Regions from separate parts of the Streptomyces sp. NPDC021020 genome, predicted to be linked through region 1. Evidence: riboswitches for the same ligand, from Rfam matches in the RefSeq annotation. Region 1 holds a riboswitch; each other region holds the start of a gene.
The links. A riboswitch is a leader RNA that binds a small molecule or an ion and turns the genes downstream of it on or off. The one in region 1 is predicted to bind cobalamin.
Positions count from the first base shown of each region.

Region 2: another riboswitch for cobalamin. It lies ahead of ACH4SL_RS12340 (ribonucleoside-diphosphate reductase subunit alpha); the one in region 1 lies ahead of ACH4SL_RS28000 (CbtB-domain containing protein).
Region 3: another riboswitch for cobalamin. It lies ahead of ACH4SL_RS34810 (prenyltransferase/squalene oxidase repeat-containing protein); the one in region 1 lies ahead of ACH4SL_RS28000 (CbtB-domain containing protein).
Region 4: another riboswitch for cobalamin. It lies ahead of ACH4SL_RS27490 (cobalamin biosynthesis protein); the one in region 1 lies ahead of ACH4SL_RS28000 (CbtB-domain containing protein).

Region 1 is NZ_JBIRQQ010000010.1:33,237-36,437, forward strand. It holds gene cobF (precorrin-6A synthase (deacetylating)) at 1-106, opposite strand, end outside; gene ACH4SL_RS27990 (hypothetical protein) at 103-879, opposite strand; gene ACH4SL_RS27995 (CbtA family protein) at 876-1,736, opposite strand; gene ACH4SL_RS28000 (CbtB-domain containing protein) at 1,827-2,042, opposite strand; cobalamin riboswitch at 2,078-2,209, opposite strand; gene ACH4SL_RS28005 (HoxN/HupN/NixA family nickel/cobalt transporter) at 2,372-3,201, shown strand, end outside.
Region 2 is NZ_JBIRQQ010000004.1:69,096-72,296, forward strand. It holds gene ACH4SL_RS12340 (ribonucleoside-diphosphate reductase subunit alpha) at 1-1,476, opposite strand, end outside; cobalamin riboswitch at 1,617-1,750, opposite strand; gene mctP (monocarboxylate uptake permease MctP) at 1,939-3,201, opposite strand, start outside.
Region 3 is NZ_JBIRQQ010000015.1:188,018-191,218, reverse strand. It holds gene ACH4SL_RS34815 (hypothetical protein) at 1-1,575, opposite strand, end outside; cobalamin riboswitch at 1,718-1,865, shown strand; gene ACH4SL_RS34810 (prenyltransferase/squalene oxidase repeat-containing protein) at 1,969-3,201, shown strand, end outside.
Region 4 is NZ_JBIRQQ010000009.1:330,888-334,088, forward strand. It holds gene ACH4SL_RS27485 (cobyric acid synthase) at 1-668, opposite strand, end outside; gene ACH4SL_RS27490 (cobalamin biosynthesis protein) at 677-1,693, opposite strand; cobalamin riboswitch at 1,816-1,947, opposite strand; gene ACH4SL_RS27495 (hypothetical protein) at 2,096-2,308, opposite strand; gene ACH4SL_RS27500 (anion permease) at 2,320-3,201, opposite strand, start outside.

The DNA of each region.
Region 1 (3,201 bases):
TGTCGAGCAGGAAGAAGACGTCGGTCCGGCCGATCGCGTCGACGGCCTGGAGGGTGAGCTGGGCGGGGTCGCCGGCGCCGATGCCGATGACGTGGACGTGTCTCATGGGCGGGTGTCCGTGGGAGTGTGCAGGGCGCAGTCGCCGCACAGGGCGCCGCGGCGGTCGGGGGCGGCCCGGTAGATGAGGCAGCAGCTGCGGCGGCGGAAGGCGCCGGCGGCCGTGCGGTCGCGCTGCGCGCGCAGCGGTTCGCGGTCCAGCAGCGCAGCGGCGAACTCCGCGGTGGCGGCGGCCAGTTCCGGGCGGGCGGCGGCGATCATGGCCGCGGCGCCGTTGACGGCGGAGGCGGTGTTGCCCAGCAGGATGTGCCGGGAGACGCCGAGTGGGACGTGGAGGGCGGCGAGCTCGGCGAGCGGCCCGTCGTGCAGCCGGGCGGCGAAGGCGTCGGCGAGCGGGCCGGGCGGCCGGACGGGGCCGCGCAGCGCGGCGGCGGGCAGTGAGAGGGGTACGGGGCCGCCGAGGACGGGCCGCCAGCGGGCGGCGGCGAGCGGGTGGTCCAGGAGCACGCCGTGCAGGACGGCGGCGGCGAGCGCGGGTGACACCAGGCGCGCGGCGAGGCCGAGGTGGGCGACGGACGCGCCGACGCGGGCCTCGACGGCGTCCGGCCGCCGCCCGCTCGCGGCGGCCAGCCACGCGCGTACGGCCTCGGCCCGGTCGGCGACGGCGGGCCCGTCGAGGGCCTGCCACCCCGCGTCGCCGGGCGCGGACGCCGTACCCGCCGCCGTGTCCTCGTGCGTCGTGAAGGCGAAGAAGGGCCCGAGCGCGGTGATCTCGGCGACCACCGCGCCCGCGTCCTTCGTTCGTGGTGCGGGAGGTGTCATGCGGGCGACGGAGCCGTTCCGCGTACGGGGGCGCCCGCCGTCGCGGGGCGCAGGACGCGTTCGGCGAGCGGCGCGAAGACGAGGCCGAGCGCGGACCACAGCAGCAGTTGCGCGCCCACGGAGTAGAAGCGGAAGGCGAAGAGGACGTCGGCCGGGAAGCCGGGGAAGACGATGTTCCCCTTGGCGTCGGTGAGCGGCTGGGGCGTCTCGGTGGCGTGGTCGCCGTAGTGCTCCTTGTTCCAGCCGAGGTGCCCGAGCGACGGCAGGAGGAGCATGACGACGCCGATGGCGACGACGAACGCGGCGCCGGCCAGCAGCGTGGCGTTCCAGTTGCCGAAGCGCGCCTGGAGCCGGCGGCCCAGCCAGACGGCGCCGACGAGGAAGGCGACCGAGCACACCACCATGATCAGGTAGAGGCCGCTGCGGGCCCTGATGGTCTCCTCGTGGCCGATGGCCGGCGGGTTGGCGGGGTATTTGAGGAACGGCACCAGGTACATGCCGAGGAATCCGCCGCCCGCCACGAGCAGGGCGAGGTTGCGGGCGCGCAGCCCGCCGACCCGCCCGAGGCAGACGGTGTAGGCGACGGCGAGGAGCGCGCCCATCGCCATGCCGAAGACGATCATTCCGACGCCGATGCCGACGTCCGCCTGGACGGTGCGGCTGAACAGGTCGGAGCCCGCGGCCTCGGGTGCGATCCCGGCCGCCTTGTCGAGGGCGGTCTGCGCGGCGTCACGGCCGCTCTCGTAGTCGATGGCCTTGCCGATGTACGGCTCGGCGAAGATGCGGGCGAAGACGAAGGCGAGCAGCCCGGCGACTGCGCCGGCGAGGACGCCGCGCAGCACGAGTTTCTTTTCCATGTCGAGTTGTCCGTTGCGAGGGGATGGGGGGACGCGGGGGCTTCCGGGCGCGACGGTCCGCCGCCCTCGGGGCGGCGGACCGGCCGGCCGTCAGTGGCAGGGGAAGCCGAGGAAGTGGCGTGCGTCGTGGACGAACTCGTGGATGTGCATGTCCTTGCCGAACACGGAGACGGCACCCTGGTCGACGCCGATGAAGTAGTAGGCGGCGAGCGCGAGGAACGTGGCGCCGACGAGCCACAGCGCGGCCTTGGTGACCGGCAGGACAACCGGTGTGGCGGCGGGGCGGGCAGGGGAAATGCTGCTCAAGATGAGCCCTCCTTCGGGGATCGTGCGTCCCTGGTCTGCTGGGCGTCGTGATGAGCGGGTGTCTGACTCCCCGTCTCGCCCGAAGGCGGCGGCGGGATCACAGTGGCGCGACCGTGCCGGAGTTCCACCGGCTTCCCCATGCCATCACTTACCCCGTGAGCGTAGGGCTCCGTTCTGTCATGCGTCAATCAGGGCGAATCGGCGATCACCAGGGGTTCCGCGTGTGTGATCAAGCTCTCCGGGGCCGGGGGCGGCCTATTGCACATCGTTCGCAACTAGTAGTCTGATGCGGTAAGCACCACACCGGCCGCTCCCCGGAGGACGAAGGAATGAGCAGCACCACCGAGGCCCCGGCCCCCGCCGGATCACGTCTGCGACGGATGAAGCACTCGATGACCCGGGCGGAGTGGACCCGGCTCGGCGGCATGGCGGCGTTCATCGTCGCCCTCCATGTGATCGGCTGGTTCACGCTGGTGGCGATCGTGGCGCCGGAGCACTACAGCGTCGGCACCAAGTCCTTCGGCATCGGCATCGGTGTGACCGCGTACACGCTCGGCATGCGGCACGCCTTCGACGCCGACCACATCGCGGCGATCGACAACACCACCCGCAAGCTCATGCACGAGGGCAAGCGCCCGCTGTCGGTGGGCTTCTGGTTCTCGCTGGGCCACTCCAGCATCGTCTTCGGGCTGGCCGTGCTGCTGTCGCTGGGCATCAAGTCGCTCTCCGACCCGGTCGAGAACGACGACTCCCAGCTGCACTCCGTCACCGGCTGGATCGGGACGACCGTCTCGGGGACGTTCCTCTACGCCATCGCGATCATCAACCTGCTGATCCTGGCCGGGATCTGGAAGGTCTTCCGGCAGATGCGCGGCGGGCACTTCGACGAGGCCGCGCTCGAGGAGCACCTGAACAACCGCGGGTTCATGAACCGGCTGCTCGGCCGGGTGATGAAGTCGATCACCAAGCCCTGGCAGATGTACCCGCTGGGGCTGCTGTTCGGCCTGGGCTTCGACACCGCGACCGAGATCGCCCTGCTGGTGCTGGCCGGGTCCGGCGCCGCCTCCGGGCTGCCCTGGTACGCGATCCTGTGCCTGCCGGTCCTCTTCGCGGCGGGCATGTGCCTGCTGGACACGATCGACGGCTCGTTCATGAACTT
Region 2 (3,201 bases), on a different contig from region 1:
GTCGACGACCCGGTCCAGGAAGGTCACCGCGGTGTGCACGGTCTCGTCCAGCCGCGCCCAGTCGATGTCCCCCTCGGCGGTGACGAAGGCGCTGAGGTTCACCGAGCCGAGGTTGCACACGGCCGTCTCGGAGTCGTCGGTGACCTCCAGGATCTCCGTGCACAGGTTGGACGAGTGCACGGTACGGCCGGGGCGCGCGGTCTGGTTGGCGGTGCGGTTGGCGGCGTCCTTGAACGTCATCCAGCCCTGGCCGGTCTGCGCCAGGGTGCGCATCATGCGGCCGTACAACTCCCGTGCGGGCAGGGTGCGCTGGGCGAGCCCGGCGGCCTCGGCGGCGCGGTAGGCGGTGTCGAAGTCGTCGCCCCACAGGTCGACGAGCTGCGGTACGTCCACCGGCGAGAACAGCGACCACTGCGCGTCCGCCTCGACCCGGCGCATGAACTCGTCCGGCACCCAGTGCGCCAGGTTCAGGTTGTGCGTACGCCGGGCGTCCTCACCGGTGTTGTCGCGCAGCTCCAGGAATTCCTCGACGTCCGCGTGCCACGTCTCCAGGTAGACCGCCGCGGCGCCCTTGCGGCGGCCGCCCTGGTTCACGGCCGCGACCGAGGCGTCCAGCGTCTTCAGGAAGGGCACGATGCCGTTGGAGTGCCCGTTGGTGCCGCGGATGAGCGAACCGCGGGCGCGGATACGGGAGAAGGGCAGTCCGATGCCGCCCGCGTGCTTCGACAGCCGGGCCACCTGGTGGTAGCGGTCGTAGATCGAGTCCAGCTCGTCGAGCGGCGAGTCCAGCAGGTAGCACGAGGACATCTGCGGGTGCCGCGTACCGGAGTTGAAGAGCGTGGGGGAGCTGGGCAGGTAGTCCAGCGCGCTCATCAGCCGGTAGAGCGCGGCCACTTCGTCCAGCGCCGCGGCGCTCTCGTCCTCGGCCAGCCCCGCGGCCACCCGCAGCAGGAAGTGCTGCGGGGTCTCGACGACCTTGCGGGTCAGCGGGTGCCGCAGCAGGTAGCGGGTGTAGAGGGTGCGCAGGCCGAAGTAGCCGAAGCGGTCGTCGGCGCCCTCGGCGAGCGCCCGCTCGACCAGGGCGTCCAGCCGGGCCGCGTGCCGGGTGACGAAGTCGGCGGTGCGGTCGGCGACCAGGCCCTCGCGGTGCCCCACCGCGATCGAGGCCGTGAAGGACACCGCGCCCTGCGACGCGGCCTCCTCGGCGACCGTCACGGTCAGCAGCCGCGCCGCCAGCCGCGAGTACGCCGGGTCCTCCGAGATCAGCCCGGCCGCCGCCTCGGTGGCCAGCACCCGCAGCTCCGCCGTGTCCGCGGCCGCGCTGCGCCCCCGCAACGCCGCGCCGGCGACCCTGCCGGGGTCGGTGTCGGGAAGGTCGGTACACAGCTCCACGAGGGTACGCAGCAGGTCGGCGCTGTCGGGCGCGCCGGTGGTGGCGGTGGCGGTGGCTGCGGGGGCTTCGGGCGCGATGGTCACGGTGATGCGGTCTCCCACATGAGCGGCGGCGGCCGCGCGGGGAGGGACGGAGGGGGCCGCGGCAGCCCTGCGGGCATGCCGAGCCGCGTCCGCGGAGCCCACTCCACGAGGCCCGGACACAGCGGCGTCACGGTTCGCGGACCGGAACGCCGTCTGCCGGCAGGCGATCGGGCTCCGCTGCGTGGCGCTTGGGCGCGCGGCAGCTCACCGTTGCGGGGCAGCGCCGGATTCGCACCGGCTTCCCCTGCGGGCAGCGGAGTTGAGCATACATCTTGTGCTGCCGCACATGGACGGGGCTAGATGTTGTGTCGCCGGGTACACCAGGGGCGCGAGGAACTGCGCGCTCAGCCACCGACCACGTGCACGTCGTCACCGGCCCGAAGGGGCAGTTCGGTGCGTACCGGACCACCGGCCGGTGGGTGGTTGCTCGCGCAGTTCCCCGCGCCCCTTCGGGCGCAGCCCCTACGCCGGCTCGGGCAGGCCCGGGGTGACCGTCGTGTCCGGCGGCGTCGCGGGGCTCGGGAGCTCCGCGGCGGACTCCGCGGTGTAGTCGCCCGGCGAGGTCTCGTCCACGCCCGCAGGGGCCTTGAAGGCCCGCAGGACGACCGTCAGGACGATCGCGACGCCCGCGTTGAGGACGAAGGCCGTCAGGCCGATGTAACCCTTCTCACCGATCAGCGGGATCATGTCCGCGTTCCCGCCGAAGTGCGACTGCGCCGGGCTGGACTGCTCGTACGCCTTCCATGTGCCGTAGAACATACCCGCCGCCCAGCCGGCGAGCAGCGCCCAGCGGTGGAACCAGCGGGTGAACAGGCCGCCCACTATGGCCGGGACGGTCTGCAGGATCCAGATGCCGCCCAGCAGCTGGAAGTTGATGGCCACCGTCTTGTCCATGGTGAGGACGAAGACCAGCGCGCCGACCTTGACCACGAGCGAGACGGCCTTGGAGACCGCGGTCTCCTGCGCCGGGGTGGCGTCCGGTTTGATGAGGTCCTTGTAGATGTTGCGGGTGAAGAGGTTCGCCGCGGCGATGGACATGATGGCGGCGGGCACGAGCGCCCCGATGCCGATCGCGGCGAAGGCGACGCCCGCGAACCACGACGGGAAGACGTTCTCGAAGAGCTGCGGGATGGCCAGCTGGTTGTTGTACTTCGGGTCGCCCGCGCCGACGCCGTCCGCGATGGCCATGAAGCCGAGCAGCGCCAGCAGGCCGAGCATGAGCGAGTACAGCGGCAGGATCGTGGTGTTGCGGCGGATGGTGTCGCGGCTCTTGCCGGACAGCACGGCGGTGATCGAGTGCGGGTAGAGGAAGAGCGCCATCGCCGAGCCCATCGCCAGCGTGGCGTACGCCCATTGGGCCTTCGGGCCGGTCACCAGGGAGCCGCGGGCGACGCCCTGCTTGTTCGTCACCGCGTAGGCGTCACCGGCCTTGCTGAAGATGTCGTCGAAGCCGCCGAGCTTGTACGGGATGTAGATGATGGCGACCACGATGACGATGTAGATCAGCGCGTCCTTGACGAAGGCGATGAGCGCGGGCGCGCGCAGCCCCGAGGAGTACGTGTACGCGGCGAGCACGCCGAAGGCGATGAGCAGCGGCAGGTCCTTGAGGAACCAGTTGGTGCCGTCGCTGCCGCCGACGCCCATGACGTCCAGGACGGCCTGGATGCCCACCAGTTGCAGCGCGATGTAGGGCATCGTGGCGATGATGCCGGTGATCGCGACGGC
Region 3 (3,201 bases), on a different contig from region 1:
CGGGTCGCGCGTGGGACCGGTCGCGTCCACCTCCACGACGCGGCCGTCCCTGAGCCCGACCAGTGTGCCGCCGCCACGGACGGCCGCGGCCGCGAGGAGGGCGCCGGGCAGCTCGTCGAGGCGGTCCCCGATCCAGCGCAGCGCCTCGACGGCCGTGGCGGCGGGGCGGGCGCGCAGCAGGACGGAGGCGCTCTCGGTCAGCCGGTGGTCGCGCTCGTCGTCCGTGCTCGCCAGGTGGGTGAAGGACGCGCCGGTGTCCGGACCCGCGGCCGCGTACCCGGCGACCGCCGCCGGGACACGGCGGACGGTGACGACCGGCGCGTCGCCGCCCGCCGCCACGCCCGTCGTCACCAGCCACGACGTGACCGGCCCGGCAGGGGAGTCCGCGGCCGGCAGTACGAGGGGCGCCGGCGGCGCCGCGGCCGGTTCCGGCAGCTCCAGGAAGCGGTAGACGGCGCCGCGCAGGCGGGCGAGCGCGTGGCCGGGCTCGGCGAAGGCCTGGCCGGCGACCTCGGCGTACCGCTCGGCCGCGTGCTGCTCCGCCGCGGCCGCCCGCACCTGCCCGAGCAGATCCCCGCGGGGTTCGAGCCGCGGCGCGGCGGCGGCCAGCGCGTGGACGGCCGTACCCGGCACCGCGTCCGCGCCGATCCCCGTCAGCAGGACGGGTGTTCCGCTGGCCGCGCCGTAGAGCGTCACCGAGCCGTGGTCGCCCACCAGCACGTGCGCGGCGACGAGCGCGGGCCGCCACGCGTGGACGGCGGGGATCAGCAGCAGGCCCGCGTCCAGCGCGGAGGCCAGCAGCGTACGGATCTGCCACGCCCCGTGGCCCGACCACACGTTGGGGTGGATGATCGCGCCGACCCGGTATTCGTCGCAGGGCAGCTGCGCGAGCAGCCGCGGGAGCAGGTCCGGGTGCCGGCCCAGCAGCGAGGTGGGGCCCCACGTGGAGCTGACCACGACCAGCCGCTGGTGCTCCGCGACGCCCAGCGCCGTACGGTACGCCGCCCGGCGCGGACGGCTGGCGGCCAGCTCGTCGAAGCAGGGGTCGCCCACCAGCAGCGTCCGCCCGGCCGCCTTCGGGTGGGCGGCGACCAACTGCTCCTCCTGCGCCGGGTGCGACACCGCGAGCCAGGCCCGCCCGCTCTCCAGCAGCGCGTCCGGCACCACACCGGACAGCCGGGTCCGCGCGCTGCGGGAGTCCGGGACGAGCTTCTGGAAGCCGATGCCGTGCGGCAGCACCAGCACCGGGCAGTCGCCCTCGGGCACCTCGATGTTCTCGCTCGCCGAGACGATGAGGTCGGGGGAGACGTCCGCCAGCTGCTCCCACGGCATGACCCGGCACCCGCTGCCGCTCAGCAGGTCCAGCACGCCCGAACTGAACGCGGACGTCGGGTCGTAGGCGAAGACGACGGTCACCCGGGGGTCGTCCCGCAGCAGCGCCGGAAGCGTTTCCAGTGCCCGTACGGTCGAGGTGACCGTACGCGCGGCGACGACGAGCGTGCGCTCGCCCCGGAAGGTCGTCCAGCGCGGGGCGTCCCGCCCCACGGGCACGCGCAGCGGCGGGCTACCGGACACCGCGCCCGCCCGCCTCCGCCATACCCGCCCCACTCTTCAGTCGGCTGAACGCCTACACGGTATCCCGGGGGAGGGGGCGCGGCGGGGAACGCGGGTCGGCACGCCTCCCGCCCCGTGCGGGGCACGCGACTGTGCGCGACATTGACGTCACAGCGGATCGCGTGGTGCCATGAAACGCATTTCCGATTCAGCAGCCAGGGGAAGCCGGTCGAAGTCCGGCGCTGACCCGCAACCGTAGGCCCCCGTCCAGGGGGCGAGCCGGATTACCTGCGCTGAACAGCAAGTCACGATCGCCGTCGAGGACTACGGCACGGACGACCCGGCCGGCGCCGCCCAGCTGCCGCCCGTTCCTCCGCGGCCCGCCCTCCCCGCCGGCCGACCTCGGGGGGACCCGTGCTTCGACTCTTCCGGCGCCGCGGCCGTGGACTGCCGCGTACCGCCGTACTGCTCACCGCCGGGGCGACGCTCGCCGGCACCGCCGGGCTGGTCACGTCGGCGGGCGCGGCACACGCCGACCCGATCGGCGACTGCACGGCGACGACCGGCGCGATCGTCGCGGTGGACTACGGGCACTGGGGCGGCCCGGTGCTGCGCGGCTGCGACGCGCACCCCACCACGGGTATCAACCTGCTGCACAACGCCGGGTTCACCACGGCCGGGACGGTGCACGACGGCCCCGGCTTCATCTGCCGGATCGGCAACGACGGCTTCGACAGCGGCACCCCCTACCCGACGCCCGCCGACGAGGCCTGCGTGCTGACACCGCCCGCCGACGCGTACTGGTCCTTCTGGATCGCGCCCGCCGGGCAGGACACCTGGGCCTACAGCCCGCTCGGCGCGTTCAGCGACCACCCGGCCGACGGCGAGGTCGAGGCGTGGACGTTCGGCCCCACCGACATCGGCGGCACCACCGGCCAGCCGCCCTTCACCCCGGACGACGTACGCGCCCAGGGCGGCGGCACCCCGACCAGCGCGCCGCCCACCAGCGCGCCCCCGACCAGCGTGCCGCCCACCACCCCGGCGCGGCCCGCCGACATCGCGGCGGCCGCGACCTGGCTGACGGGCCAACTGGAGGGCGGCGACCATGTGCCCGACGGCTGGGGCGGCACCGACTACGCCTCCACCGCGCAGACCGCGCTCGCGCTGGCCGCGGCCGGCGGCCAGGACGCCACGCTGCGGGCGCTCGACGCGTACCTGACCGCGCACGCCGACGCCTACCTGCTGCCCGACGCCACCGACACCGTGCCGCGCCCGGCGGCCGTCGCGAACCTGGCGCTGCTCGCCGAGATCCTGGGCGGCGACCCCAGGAAGACCGGGGGCCGCGACCTGCTCGCCGACCTCACCGACCATGTGTGCACCGCTGTCGCGGGAAGCCTCGGCAATTGCACCGCGCCCGGCGACTTCTACGGCGCCTCCTCGCCCGACGCCCAGGCCCTGGCGCTGCTCGCGCTGTCCCGCGGCGGCGTCGCCCCGCCCGCCGCGGCCGTCGACCGGCTCACCGGCATGCAGTGCGCGGACGGCGGCTTCTCCGGCTCCATGCTGGGCAGCGGCGAGCGCTGCACCTCCAACGCGGCGACCACCGCGGCGGCGGTCCTCGCCCTCAAGGGCCTGCCCGGTACCGGGGAC
Region 4 (3,201 bases), on a different contig from region 1:
GGCAGCACGCCCAGCGTCGGGCGGCCCGTCAGCCCGCGCAGCATCTCCAGGCCCGGCTCCAGCAGCGTCACGTCGCCGCGGAATTTGTTGACGACGTAGCCCGCGAGCAGCGCCTGCTGCTCGGGCGGCAGCAGCGCGGTCGTCCCGAAGAACGCCGCGAAGACGCCGCCGCGGTCGATGTCGCCCACCAGCAGCGCGGGGAGCTTCACACGGTGCGCCAGGCCCAGGTTGACGATGTCGGTACGCCGCAGGTTGATCTCCGCGGGGCTCCCGGCGCCCTCGCAGACCACCGCGTCGTACGAACGCGCCAGCTGCTCCAGGCAGTCGGCGACGACGTCCACCAACTCGCCCTGGAAACCGCCGTCCCCGTGGTAGCCGCGGGCCGACATCTCGCCCACCGGCCTGCCCAGCAGCACCACCTGGCTGCTGCGGTCGCCGCCCGGCTTGAGCAGCACCGGATTCATCAGCGCGGACGGCTCCACCCGGGCGGCCTGCGCCTGTACGGCCTGGGCCCGCCCGATCTCCGCGCCGTCGCGCGTGACGAAGGAGTTGAGCGACATGTTCTGCCCCTTGAAGGGGGCGACCCGCACGCCCTGCCGCACCAGGAAGCGGCAAATCCCCGCGGTGACGACGCTCTTGCCCGCGTCGGACGCGGTGCCCGCGACCATGAGGCCCCTCACGGCGCCTCCCCCTGCCGGGTGTTCGGCACCGCCGGTCCGCTCGTACGGGCTGCCCGGCGTCGGGGCGGGAAAGAAACCGGCCCGCGGCCGCCCACCAGCGACGGCAGCACGCTCACCGCCAGCGCCAGTGCCGACACCCGGCGGGACAGGACGACCGCCCGCTCGATGTCCGCCGCACCCGGCGGCGGGAATTCCGCGCCCAGGACGGCCCGGTGCTCGATCCGGCCCGCGTAGGAGAGGGTGCCACCCAGACGGACGCGCAGGGCGCCCGCGAAGGCGGCCTCCACCGGGCCCGCGTTGGGGCTCGGGTGGGCGGCGGCGTCGCGGCGCCAGGTGCGCCAGGCGGCGCCCGGGTGCGCTCCCGCGAGGACGGCGAGGGCCGCGGTGAGGCGGGCGCCGGGCCGGCCCACCGCGTCGTCGAAGCGCGCCGCGGCCCAGCCGAACCGCAGATGGCGCGGGGAGCGGTGGCCCACCATCGCGTCCAGCGTGTTGGCGGCGCGGAAACCCGCGAGCCCGGCGGGGCCCGCGGCCGCGCCCCACACCAGCGCGCCGACGACCGCGTCCGAGGTGTTCTCGGCGACGGACTCGACGACCGCGCGGGCGATCCCGGCGGCGTCCAGGTGCTGCGGGTCGCGCCCGCACAGGTGCGGCAGCCGGGCCCGGGCCGCGTCGAGGTCGCCCGCTTCGAGCGCGGCGCCCACCGCCCGGGCCTCGCGGGCCAGCGAGGTGCCGCCGAGCACGGCCCAGGTGCAGGCCGCGGCCAGCGCGGTGGACGCGGCGGGGGAGCGGCGGGCGGCACGCGCCGCGAGCCCGGCGGCGGACGCCGCGGCCCCGGTGCACAGCGCCGCGTACACGGCACCGGTGAGCCGGTCGTCACGCCACATCCGGCGCTCCAGCGCACCCGCCACGCGCCCGAACGCCGCGACCGGGTGGCCGCGGCGCGGGTCACCCGCGACGAGATCGCCGAGAAAGCCGAGTGCGGCGCCGTACGCGTAGGTGCGATCGGCACGCATGGCTCAGACCGCCGTCACACCTCGGGGGGACGGAACGGAGCAGATCGGTGGGGGAGTGGCGCCGGGCATGGCTGTTGTCCTCACTCAGGGTCCGCGCCCTGGTTCGACGTGACCGGCGGTGAGAGTCTCCTGGCTCCCGGATCTACGCACTCCCGGGTCTTCCAGCCGGCGAGCCGGCCGTGACGTACGGGTTCGGGAGTGCACTCCCCGGTGACAGTGGCGGGACCGCGCCGGATTCGCACCGGACTTCCTCTCCTGCCGCCGTATGGCATCCGGCAGTCCACCACGGCCGCAACGACCGCGTCAACCTGCCCTTGACCTGCGGCGACGGAGTGTGGTGAGGTCCACACCCCGCCGCCGGGCAGTGGTGTTCAGCGCGGTGCTGAGCGCGGCGCGCGGGCGCTACTTGGCGACGATGAGCCAGATCCCCCACGCGACCGCCGCCGCGCACGCGGCGAAGCACGCGTAGGCGCCGCCGCGCGCGGCCAGGCCGCCGGGTCCGCCCGCCGGCCGGGACAGGCCGACGACGCCGAGGGTGAAGACGCCGACCAGGCCGACGGTGGACAGCAGCGTGACGACCAGGACCGAGCCGAGGGCGTGCCAGTCGATGCTCATTCGGGACTCCTTCAGACCGTCGCGGTGGGGGCGGGGGTGCCGGCCGGCGGCGGGATCACGGCGGCGATGGCCGCGGTCACCGCGCCCTGCGGCTCGGGGACTCCCGCCGTGTCGTCGGCGACCTCGTCGTTGACGTTGGCGTGCGTGACGGGCCTGCGGCGCGCCGCGTGGCGGATCGCGGCGCACACCGCGAGCCCCAGCACGGCGACCGCGGCCACCCCCCAGTTGCCCTGGTCGGCCAGCAGCGCGGCGCCCGCGCCGACCAGCCCGGCCGCGGGCAGCGTCAGCGCCCACGCGGCGACCATCCGCCCCGCGGTGCTCCAGCGCACCACCGCGCCGCTGCGGCCCAGCCCCGCGCCCATCACCGAGCCGGAGCACACCTGCGTGGTGGACAGCGCGAAGCCCAGGTGGGACGAGGCCAGGATGGTGGCGGCGGCGCCGGTCTGCGCCGCGAAGCCCTGCTGCGGCTGGATGTCGGTGAGGCCCTTGCCCATCGTGCGGATGATCCGCCAGCCGCCGATGTACGTGCCCAGCGCGATCGCCGCGCCCGCCGAGACGATGACCCACAGCGGCGGGTCGGAGTGCGGGGCGACGACGCCGCCGGTGATCAGCGCGAGGGTGATCACGCCCATGGTCTTCTGCGCGTCGTTGGTGCCGTGCGCGAGCGAGACGAGCCCGGCCGAGGCGATCTGCCCGGCGCGGTAGCCCTTCGCGGTCGCCCGCGGGTCGGCCTTGCGGTCCAGCCGGTAGCTGAGCCGGGTCGCGACGAAGGCGGCGAGGCCCGCCACGAAGGGGGCGGCGAGCGCCGGGATCAGGACCTTCATGACGACGGCGTCGCCGTGGACGCCGTGCCGACCGACCGCGACCAGGGTCGCGCCGATCAGCCCGCCGAA